Linked DNA regions of Aquibium microcysteis. The protein of the gene in region 2 interacts with the protein of the main gene of each other region in a pairwise test. Links are inferred from orthologs where the notes say so. Each region holds a gene or a part of one and is shown on either strand. Other genes may lie near its edges.

The links.
Region 1: the proteins of IAI54_RS22690 (region 2) and IAI54_RS02555 interact in binary tests that used the Escherichia coli proteins (3 or more experiments, as listed by UniProt). The link is inferred for Aquibium microcysteis from one-to-one orthologs.

Annotation. Positions count from the first base shown.
Region 1 is NZ_CP061080.1:552,055-556,409, reverse strand. Bases 1,521-4,355 are described here. They hold IAI54_RS02555 (P-II family nitrogen regulator), read left to right. Parts: upstream 1,521-2,686; coding sequence 2,687-3,025; downstream 3,026-4,355. Other genes in these bases: glnA (type I glutamate--ammonia ligase), read left to right, coding at 3,075-4,355; IAI54_RS02560 (NAD(P)H-hydrate dehydratase), read right to left, coding at 1,521-2,381. Also shown: IAI54_RS02565 (hypothetical protein), read right to left, coding at 1-765; more of IAI54_RS02560, read right to left, coding at 861-1,520. UniProt on the Escherichia coli protein: P-II indirectly controls the transcription of the glutamine synthetase gene (glnA). P-II prevents NR-II-catalyzed conversion of NR-I to NR-I-phosphate, the transcriptional activator of GlnA. When P-II is uridylylated to P-II-UMP, these events are reversed.
Region 2 is NZ_CP061080.1:4,807,182-4,813,578, reverse strand. The notes cover bases 1,941-5,297. They hold IAI54_RS22690 ([protein-PII] uridylyltransferase), read left to right. Parts: upstream 1,941-2,298; coding sequence 2,299-5,097; downstream 5,098-5,297. Other genes in these bases: murJ (murein biosynthesis integral membrane protein MurJ), read left to right, coding at 5,196-5,297; IAI54_RS22695 (EAL domain-containing protein), read left to right, coding at 1,941-2,221. Outside these bases: IAI54_RS22700 (bifunctional diguanylate cyclase/phosphodiesterase), read left to right, coding at 1-516; more of IAI54_RS22695, read left to right, coding at 602-1,940; more of murJ, read left to right, coding at 5,298-6,397.

The sequences.
Region 1 (4,355 bases), 4.3 Mb from region 2 along the record:
GTAGGCGTCGAGGATCCCCTTCGCGGCGGCCGACGCCATGGCGCGGAAGAAGCCGGCGACGTCGATGCTCCTGTCGTCGAGGAAGGTCTCGTGGCGCAGCGCCTCCTCGCGCGTGGGCGGCGTCCAGCCCGAGGCGCACATGACGAAGTTCGCCATCGCCTTGACGAAGAGTTCCGTCCATTCCGGGTGATTGGCCGCGCCGGCGGTGCGGTCGTTGAGATCGAACAGCACCTCCGCCTCCTCGCGGCTGATGCCGATGCCGGCGCCGCCGCCGAAGGCGTGGAGGATGCGGCGCAGCAGGTCGACCTCGGCCTTGCCGATGACGCCGGGGACGAGCGTGCGGCCATCCGGCATCCGCAGGACGCCGTCGACGACGGCTTCGGCAACGAGACCGAGCGCGTGGGCCGACAGGCTCGGCGGGGACGTGCGGGCGCGCTCCAGCACCGCGATCAGCACTTCGAGTTCCGTGGCCGGTCGCGCCGTCCCTGCCGCAGCGACCAGCCAGGCCGCGTTGGCATCGGAGACGTAACCCGCCGGAACCTCCTGATGGACGAGATGGTCCGTCACCGCCTCGACGAGGAAGGCCGTCCATTCGGGGCAGGTCGAGCCGGCGCGGCCATCCATCGCCAGGAGCCGCTCGGCCTCCGCCCGGGAGACGCGACCATCCGGAAAGACCTCCGCCCTCAGTCGCGCGACGTCCGCGACGCCGATGCTCTCGTGGTCGCCCGTGCGCACCGACGCCGAAACCGAACCGCTTCCTGCCATGTCCCTCACCCCGCGCCACCAGCCGGACTCCGACGTCCGGCGGAGACTAGCTGCCTTGGCTTGAAAAATGGCGAAGACGGGTGGTTAGCGAAGCTTTAGCGTCCGGAGGCCCGCGCCGGCAGGTCCGCCAGCACCGGCGGCAGAAGCCCCGGCAGGTCCTCGGCGATCAGGCCCGGCCCGAACCGCGACCCCGCCTCGGCATGCATCCAGACCGCGGCGCAGGCCGCCTCGAAGGCCGGCATGCCCTGCGCCAGCAGACCGGCGGCGATGCCCGCCAGCACGTCGCCCGATCCGGCCGTCGCCAGATAGGGCGTCCCGTTGGCGTTGACCGCAGCGCGGCCCGCCGGTTCGGCGATCACCGTGTCCGGCCCCTTCACGACCACGACCGCGTGCGACCGGCGCGCTGCCGCCTGCGCCCGCTCCAGCTTCGACAGCGTGCCGTCGGCGGCGAGGTCGGGGAACAGCCGGCGGAACTCGCCCTCGTGCGGCGTCAGCACCACGAGCGGTTCGCCCCCCGGCTCCGCGCGTACGAGCAGGCGGAACAGCGCCTGCGGCTCCTCTTCGAACGACGTCAGCGCGTCGGCGTCGAGCACCAGCCGCAGGGCGCCCTCCTCGCCGAGCCGGGCGAGCGCGGCGACGAACCCGGCGCAGCGGCTGCCGGTGCCGAAGCCCGGCCCGATGACCGCCGCCGCCAGCCGCCGCTCGCGGGCGAAGGCCAAGGCCTCGTCCGGCGTGTCCGTGCGGCGCAGCATGATCGACGTCAGGTGCATGGCGTTGACCTGCAGCGCCGAGGCCGGCGACAGGACGGTCACCGCGCCCGCCCCGGCGCGCGCGGCGGCCAGCGCCGCGAGCCGCGCCGCGCCCGTGGCCGAGGCGCCGCCGGAGAAGACGCCGGCATGGCCGCGTGCATATTTGTGCGCCTCCCGGTGCGGACGGGGGAAGCATTGCCGCCACAGGAGCGGCTCGTTCCGGAAGGTCCGGCAGCCGATGTCCCGCAGGACCGTGTCCGCAATGCCGATGTCGGCGAGCACGGTCTCGCCGCAATGGCTGCGCCCCGGCTCCAGCAGGTGGCCCGGCTTCAGCCGGAAGAAGGTGACGGTGAGGCCGGCACGGATCGCCGTGCCGAGGGGCTGGCCGGTCCGGCCCGAAATGCCCGACGGGAGGTCGACGGCGACCACGAACGCGTCCGAGGCATTGGCCCGGTCGATCGCGTCGGCGGCCGGACCTGTCACGGCGCGCGCGAGGCCGGCGCCGAACAGCGCGTCGACGACGAGGTCGCAGGACCGAGGCTGGAAGTCCGAAAGCGGCCGGATCGGCCGGGCCCAGTCCGCGCTAGCCCGGCCGGCATCCCCGCCGGCGGGCGGCGCATCGCAATGGACCTCGACGCGAAGGCCGGCCTGCGTCAGGCGCGCGGCAACGATGAAGCCGTCGCCGCCATTGTTCCCGGGCCCCGCCAGCACGTGGACGCGGGCCGCGCCGGGATGGCGGGCGAGGATCTCGGCCGCCACGGCGTCGCCGGCGCGGCGCATCAGCCCGGCGCCGTCGAAGGGGCCGGATGCAATGGCGAGACGGTCGGCCTGCGCCATCTCGTCGGGGGTGAGGAGTTCGAGCGTCATGCAGCCATCCGTCGATCGGAAAGGCAGACTAGTCGCTGCGGGCCGTGGCTGGCAAACGCAGCCGATGCACAAATATTATGCCATTTGCCCACTTTATCATCATCGCCGATTGCGCCTTCGGGCGGCTTCCGGCAGTTTCATCGCGGCGGGCACGAGCTCGTCCCGCCCAAGCCCGCGCGAAGCTTCGGAACCTCCGTGGTGGCGCTGCGTCAGCCGAATTTGATGCCGATCTGGCACGGTTCGTGCTTCGGTTTGGCGGAAGCGGGCTCGATCTGCCGCGCATATCCATCGGAGGCCCCATTCGGATGAAGAAAATCGAAGCGATCATCAAACCGTTCAAGCTGGACGAAGTGAAGGAAGCCCTTCAGGAAGTCGGCTTGCAGGGGATCACGGTTACCGAGGCGAAAGGTTTCGGGCGCCAGAAGGGGCACACCGAGCTCTACCGGGGAGCGGAGTATGTGGTGGACTTCCTGCCGAAGGTGAAGGTCGAGGTGGTGCTCGCCGACGAATCCGTCGACGCGGCACTCGAGGCGATCCGCAAGGCCGCACAGACGGGGCGGATCGGCGACGGCAAGATCTTCGTCTCCAACATCGAGGAAGTCGTCCGCATCCGCACGGGCGAGACCGGCGTCGACGCGATCTGATCCGTCGAAGCCGTCCACAACAGTTTCATCGTCAGACAGGGAAAACGAAATGACGACAGCCAGCGACATCATGAAGCAGATCAAGGACAACGACGTGAAATTCGTCGACCTGCGCTTCACCGACCCGAAGGGCAAGCTCCAGCACGTCACCATGGACGTCGCCGAGGTCGAGGAGGACATGTTCGCCGACGGCGTGATGTTCGACGGATCCTCGATCGCGGGCTGGAAGGCGATCAACGAGTCCGACATGGTTCTCATGCCCGACACCGAGACGGTCCACATGGATCCGTTCTTCGCCCAGTCGACCATGGTCATCCTGTGCGACATCCTCGATCCGGTGTCCGGCGAGGCCTACAACCGCGATCCGCGCGGCACGGCCAAGAAGGCCGAGGCCTACATGAAGTCGGAAGGCATCGGCGACACCATCTATGTCGGCCCCGAGGCCGAGTTCTTCGTGTTCGACGACGTCAAGTACAAGGCCGACCCCTACAACACCGGCTTCAAGCTCGACTCGACCGAACTGCCGTCGAACGACGACACCGACTACGAGACCGGCAACCTCGGCCACCGTCCGCGCGTCAAGGGCGGCTACTTCCCGGTCCCGCCGATCGATTCGCTGCAGGACATGCGCTCGGAGATGCTGACCGTGCTCACCGAGATGGGGGTGCGCGTCGAGAAGCATCACCACGAGGTGGCGGCCGCCCAGCACGAGCTCGGCATCAAGTTCGACACGCTCGTCCGCAACGCCGACAAGATGCTGATCTACAAGTACGTCGTGCACCAGGTCGCCAATGCCTACGGCAAGACGGCCACCTTCATGCCGAAGCCGATCTTCGGCGACAACGGCTCGGGCATGCACGTGCACCAGTCGATCTGGAAGGACGGCAAGCCGACCTTCGCGGGCAATGAATATGCCGGCCTGTCGGAGACCTGCCTCTACTACATCGGCGGCATCATCAAGCACGCCAAGGCCATCAACGCCTTCACCAACCCGCTCACCAACTCCTACAAGCGTCTGGTGCCGGGCTACGAGGCGCCGGTGCTGCTCGCCTATTCGGCGCGCAACCGCTCGGCCTCCTGCCGCATCCCCTTCGGCTCCTCGCCGAAGTCGAAGCGCGTCGAGGTCCGCTTCCCCGATCCGGGCGCGAACCCCTATCTCGGCTTCGCGGCGATGCTGATGGCCGGCATCGACGGCATCAAGAACAAGATCCACCCCGGTCAGCCGATGGACAAGGATCTCTACGACCTGCCGCCGAAGGAGCTGAAGAAGATCCCGACCGTCTGCGGCTCGCTGCGCGAAGCCCTGATGAGCCTCGACAAGGACCGCGGC
Region 2 (6,397 bases):
ATCGACATCCCCAAGGTTTCGGTCAACGTGTCCGCCCGCCGGCTGAACGACGACGAACTCATCGGATCGCTTCGCCGGCTGCCGCTTTCCAGGGGCCGAATTTCGTTCGAACTCGTGGAATCGATCTTTCTCGACGAGCAGGACGAGTCGATCGCCTGGAACGTCGACCTGATCAAGGATCTGGGGATCGCCATCGAGATCGATGATTTTGGCACCGGCTATGCCTCCATCGTCAGCCTGATGAAGCTGAAGCCCAGCCGGCTGAAGATCGACCGGCAGCTCGTGATGCCGATCGTGCAGTCGATCCCCCAGCGACACCTCGTGCAGTCGATCATCGACATCGGCAAGTCATTGGGCATCGAGGTGCTGGCCGAAGGCGTCGAGACGATGGATCACGCCCGCGTCCTGAAGACGCTCGGCTGCGACGCGCTTCAGGGTTATGCTTTCGCCAAGCCAATGTCGGCCGCCGACGTGACGGTCTTCGCCCGCGAACGGCGCTGGCGCGAAGCAGGCTGAGGCCCTGCGGGCCGCTTCTACTTCAGCCCGGGCCTTTAACCAGTAAGAAAACTTTCCGCCATAAAACGATCCCCGGGGGTCCGGCATGGCGGGTATTTCTGCACTTTTCGTCTCTGCTCGAAGCCTGCGCGCCCTGGGGATCGTGGTGTGGTTCGTGGCCGCGCTGCTCTTCGCCGGGGTCTTCGCCCTGGCCGTCGCTGTCCAGGGACGGGAAGCGATCCGGGTGAGCGTCGCCCACGGCATCGACGACGTCGATCGCCTCGTCCGGAACATCGACACCGCCTTCGACGAACTCGACCGTTCGGTCACCTCTGCTCCGTGCAGCGACCTCTACATGCGCCAGCTGCGGCAGATCGCCTATCTGCCCGACGGGTTGAGCGAGTTCTTCCACGTCGAAGAAGGTCGTGTGATCTGTACCCTCTCGGCCGAACGACTGGCGGACGCGCATGTTCTCGGGTCGCCCGATTTCGTTCGGGATGGGACGGTGCCGACCACATTCTGGATGGACCGGGACCTCGGTTTCACGGGGCTGGCAGGGATGTCGGGAACCATCGTGCAGCGAGGCAACTTCGCGACCGTCATCCCGCCCGAGCGCATATCGCTCAACCTGCCGGGCTGGATCGACGCGGAAGTGGTGGTGATCACCCCCGACGGCCGCTGGTGGCATCGGGGAGGCAAGGAGCGTGTTCATCAGGACGTCCTGATCGCCGGGGCAGGTATGGACTGGACAGGCGCCGGCGGCCCGGCGCTTCGCAGCAAGACCTGCAGCGCAGAGGGGCACTACTGCATCTCGACACGGGCCTATCTGGTGGACGTGGCCGCCTCCAACCCCGCGATGATGCTGCTCGTCGTCGTCTTCGCAGGTCTCGGCGCCAGTTGGGCTACCCGCTTCACGCTCGGCCTGATCCGGCGGTACTGGTCGTTCGAGGCCCGCTTCCTGCGCAACCTCGACGCCAAGTCGCTGATCTGTGCCTACCAGCCGATACTGGAAGTGGCCACCGGTCGTATCGCCGGCTGCGAGGTGCTGGTGCGCTGGCGCGACATCGACGATACCGTCGTCTATCCCGACGCCTTCCTGCCGATCGTGGCGCGCCACGACATGATGCGCCAGCTCACCACGCTGATCGTCAGACGGGCAGCGGTGGAGCTCGCCGAAAGGCTGCCGTCGGAGGCACGGCTCCAGGTCAACATCAATGTCTTTCCCAGCGAAATCGACGCGCACAGGATCAACGAAGTCTTCAAGCCCCTGCGGGACCTCTCCGATCGCTTCACGATCGCGCTGGAGATCATCGAGAGCGACGCGCTGCCGCTCGAACTCGTGCAGGCCGAAATCGAGAGGCTGCGGCAGGAAGGCTACCTGATCTATCTCGACGATTTCGGCACGGGCTACTCGACCATCCGCCACGTCGCGGCACTGGACATCGACGGCATCAAGCTCGACAAGGCCTTCGCGATGGCGCCCGACGGCAGCGTCATGGCCGAGATGCTGCATCATGCGATCGGCATGGTCCGATCGGCCGGACGCAAAGTGGTCGTCGAGGGCGTCGAGACCGCGGCAAGACTGGCGCAGCTCCGGGAGCGGGCGGATCGCGTCGACTTCCTCCAGGGCTACCAGATCTCCCGTCCGCTCGACATCGACGGCTTCGCCGCCTTCGTTCGGGAGCGCGCGCCTGCCGCGGCGGCTGCCGAACGGAAGGCCGCCTGAAGCCGGCGCCGCCCGTAGGCAGGCAACGGCAATCGCGCTAAGAGTGCGCGGCAACGACGCGGACAGACCCGGCGCCCATGGCGAAGATTCCCCTGAAGCTCGACGAAATGATCGATGGTACCGCGCTTCGCCGCGATCTGACGGCGCTGACGGCCGTCACCGGCGGAGACGGGTCAGGCCCCGAGGCGCGTTCGGCCGCTCTCCATGTCCTGCGCGAGCGGCTGACAGCGGGGCGCAAGCGCGCAGAGGAAATGCTGACGGAGGATGGCGGCGGTACCGTCTGCGCCGTCCGGATCTCGCACCTCATGGACGAGATCATCCGCGCCCTCTACGACTTTGCCGTCACGCACGTCTATCGGTCCAAGAATCCGTCGTCGGGCGAGCGTATGGCGATCATCGCCGTCGGCGGCTACGGGCGCGGCACGCTGGCACCCGGTTCCGACCTCGATCTCCTCTTCCTGCTGCCCTACAAGCAGACACCGTGGGGGGAGCAGGTGGTGGAGTACCTGCTCTACATGCTCTGGGACCTCGGGCTGAAGGTCGGCCACGCCACGCGCAACATCGACGAATGCATCCGCCTGTCGCGGACCGACATCACGATCCGCACCGCCGTGCTCGAAGCGCGTTTCCTGTGGGGCGAGGAAAAGCTGTACGACGAGCTCATGATGCGGTTCGACCAGGAGGTCGTGCGCTCCACGGGTCCCGAATATGTCCAGGCGAAGCTCGCGGAACGCGACGAACGGCATCGCAAGGCAGGCGCCAGCCGCTACCTCGTCGAACCGCACGTCAAGGACGGCAAGGGCGGTCTGCGGGACCTGCACACGCTGTTCTGGATCGCCAAGTACTTCTACCGGGTCCGCACCGGCGAGGAGCTCGTCGAGAAGGGCGTCTTCACGCGCGAAGAGTACCTGCAGTTCGTCAAGGCCGAAGACTTCCTGTGGGCAGTACGCTGCCACCTGCACTTCCAGACCAGCAAGGCGGAAGAACGCCTGCACTTCGACATCCAGCGCGACATCGCGGAGCGGCTGGGCTACACGAGCCACCCCGGGCTGTCGGCGGTCGAACGCTTCATGAAGCACTACTTCCTGGTGGCCAAGGAGGTGGGCGATCTGACCCGCATCTTCTGTGCCGCGCTCGAGGAGGAGCAGGCCAAGCACGTGCCGGGCTTCAACCGCTTCCTGCAGACGTTCCAGCGTCGCCGCCGCAAGCTTGCCGGCACGTCCGACTTCATCATCGACAACGACCGGATAACCGTGGCCGACGAGGGGGTGTTCGAACGCGATCCGGTCAACCTGCTCAGGCTGTTCTGGTTCGCGGACAAGCACGGGCTGGAGTTTCATCCGGATGCGCTGAAGCTCGTGACGCGGTCGCTGAAGCTGATCGATCGCACCTTGCGCCGCAATCCGGAGGCCAACCAGCTTTTCATGGACGTCCTCACGTCGAACCGCAACCCGGAGCTGAACCTGCGCCGCATGAACGAGGCGGGCGTGCTCGGCAGGCTCATCCCGGACTTCGGCAAGATCGTCGCGATGATGCAGTTCTCGATGTATCACCACTATACCGTGGACGAGCACCTGCTGCGCTGCATCGGAGTGATGGCGGAGATCGAGCGTGGAGAGAACGACAAGGCGCACCCGCTCGCGCACAAGCTCATACCGGGGCTGAAGCCGCAGCGTGAGGTGCTCTACACGGCCATCCTCCTGCACGACATCGCCAAGGGACGTCCGGAGGATCATTCCGAAGCCGGCGGCCGCATCGCCCGGCGTATCTGTCCGCACATGGGGTTCTCGCCGTCCGAGACCGAGACCATCGCCTGGCTGGTGGAGAACCATCTGGTCATGTCGATGACGGCACAGACGCGCGACCTGAACGACCGCAAGACGATCGACGACTTCGCCTCGGTCGTGCAGTCGGTCGAGCGCCTGAAGATGCTGCTCGTGCTGACCATCTGCGACATCCGCGGCGTGGGGCCCGGCGTCTGGAACGGCTGGAAGGGACAGCTGCTGCGCACGCTCTACTACGAGACGGAACTGCTCTTGACGGGCGGCTTCTCGGAGGTGTCGCGGGCCAAGCGTGCGGAACATGCGCGCGAGCAGCTCTCGACCGCACTGACGGGCTGGCCGGAGCGCGACCGCAGGCGTATCCTCAAGCTGCATTACGACAACTATCTCCTGATCGTCGACGCGCGGGACCAGGTCCGCCATGCGCAGCTCATCCGCGAGGCCGACGCGGCACAGAAGGTCTTCACGACCGCCGTCACCATGCATGCGTTCGAGGCGGTCACCGAGATAACGGTCCTGACGCCCGACCACCCCCGGCTCCTGTCGGTGGTTGCCGGAGCCTGCGCTGCGGCCGGGGCCAACATCGTCGACGCGCAGATCTTCACCACCACGGACGGGCGGGCACTGGACACGATCCTGATCAGCCGGGAGTTCGAACGGGACGAAGACGAGCTGCGCCGCGCCCAGCGTGTCGGCAAGCTGATCGAGGACGTGCTGTCGGGTCGCATGCGTCTGCCCGACATGATCGAGAAGCGCACGAAGCCCAAGCGGGGGCAGAAGGTGTTCCGGCTGGAGCCGCGCGCGGAGGTTCGCAACACGCTGTCGAACCGCTTTTCCGTCATCGAGGTCGAGGGACTCGATCGTCCCGGGCTGCTCTCGGAGATCACGGGGGCCATCTCGGACCTGTCGCTCGACATCGCCTCCGCGCATATCACGACCTTCGGCGAGAAGGTGATCGATACGTTCTATGTCACGGATCTGACCGGACAGAAGGTCGAGAATCCGACCCGCCAGGCCGCCATCCGCGCCCGACTGATCGAGACGCTCTCGGGCGGTCCCGTCCGGGGCCAGAAGCTCAAGGCGGCGGCGGAGTAGCCAGAAATGAAGAGGGAGCTTTCCGCCGTCGACCGGTTCGCGCCGGCGGTCCGCCAGCCGGACCGCCGCAACCCTTCCTCCCGCTGCCTCGGTGCCGCATGAGCCTCATCGGCAAGTTCGCGAGCGTCGGCGGCGCCACCATGGCCAGCCGCATCTTCGGCTTCGTGCGCGAGGCGCTGATCGGCGCCGCGCTCGGGGCGGGACCGGTCGCCGACGCCTTCTACGCCGCCTTCCGGTTTCCCAACCTGTTCCGCCGGCTCTTCGCCGAGGGCGCCTTCAACACGGCCTTCATCCCGCTCTTCGCGAAGGAACTGGAGGGCGACGGCATGGCCGGCGCACGCCGCTTCGCGGAGGAGGTGCTGTCGGTGCTGGTCGTCGCACTGCTCGTCCTGTCGGTGCTGGCGATCGTCTTCATGCCCTTTCTCGTCGGCACGGTCATAGCGCCCGCCTTCGCCGACACGCCCGACAAGTTCGACCTCACGGTCCTCATGACCAGGATCATGTTCCCCTACCTGTTCTGCATGTCGCTGGTCGCCATGCTGTCGGGGATCCTCAATTCGATGCGGCGCTACTTCCTCGCCGCGATCGTGCCGGTGCTGCTCAACGTCATCCTCATCTGCGTGCTCGTGGCGGCGATGACCATCGGGGTCGAAGCGCGCATCACCGGCCTGTGGCTCGCCTGGGGCGTCTTCGCTTCCGGCATCGCACAGCTCCTCTTCCTGATGTGGGGTACGCACCGCCAGGGCTATTCGATGCGCCTGCGGCGCCCCCGGATAACGCCCGCGGTGCGGCGGCTGCTTGTGCTGATGGGGCCCGCCCTGCTGACGGGCGGGGTCACGCAGATCAACCTGCTCGTCGGGCAGATCATCGCCTCGGCTCAGGACGGCGCGATCGCACTGCTCAACTATGCCGACCGCATCAACCAGCTGCCGCTCGGTGTCATCGGAATCGCCGTCGGCGTCGTGCTCCTGCCTGAACTCGCCCGTTCGCTGAAGGCCGGGGACGAGGCCGACGCGCAGCATCTGCAGAACCGCTCGCTGGAGTTCGCGCTGGGGCTGACCTTTCCCGCCGCGGTCGGGCTCGTGGTCATGCCCGCGCCGATCGTGGCCCTGCTCTACGAGCGCGGCGCCTTCACGGCCGAAACCACGGACCTGACTGCCGCGGCACTGGCGGCCTTCGCCGTCGGCCTGCCCGCCTACGTCCTGATCAAGGTGTTCTCGCCGGGCTTCTTCGCGCGCGAGGACATGAAGACGCCGATGTGGTTCTCGATGGTAGCGGTCGTGGTCAACATCGTCGGCGC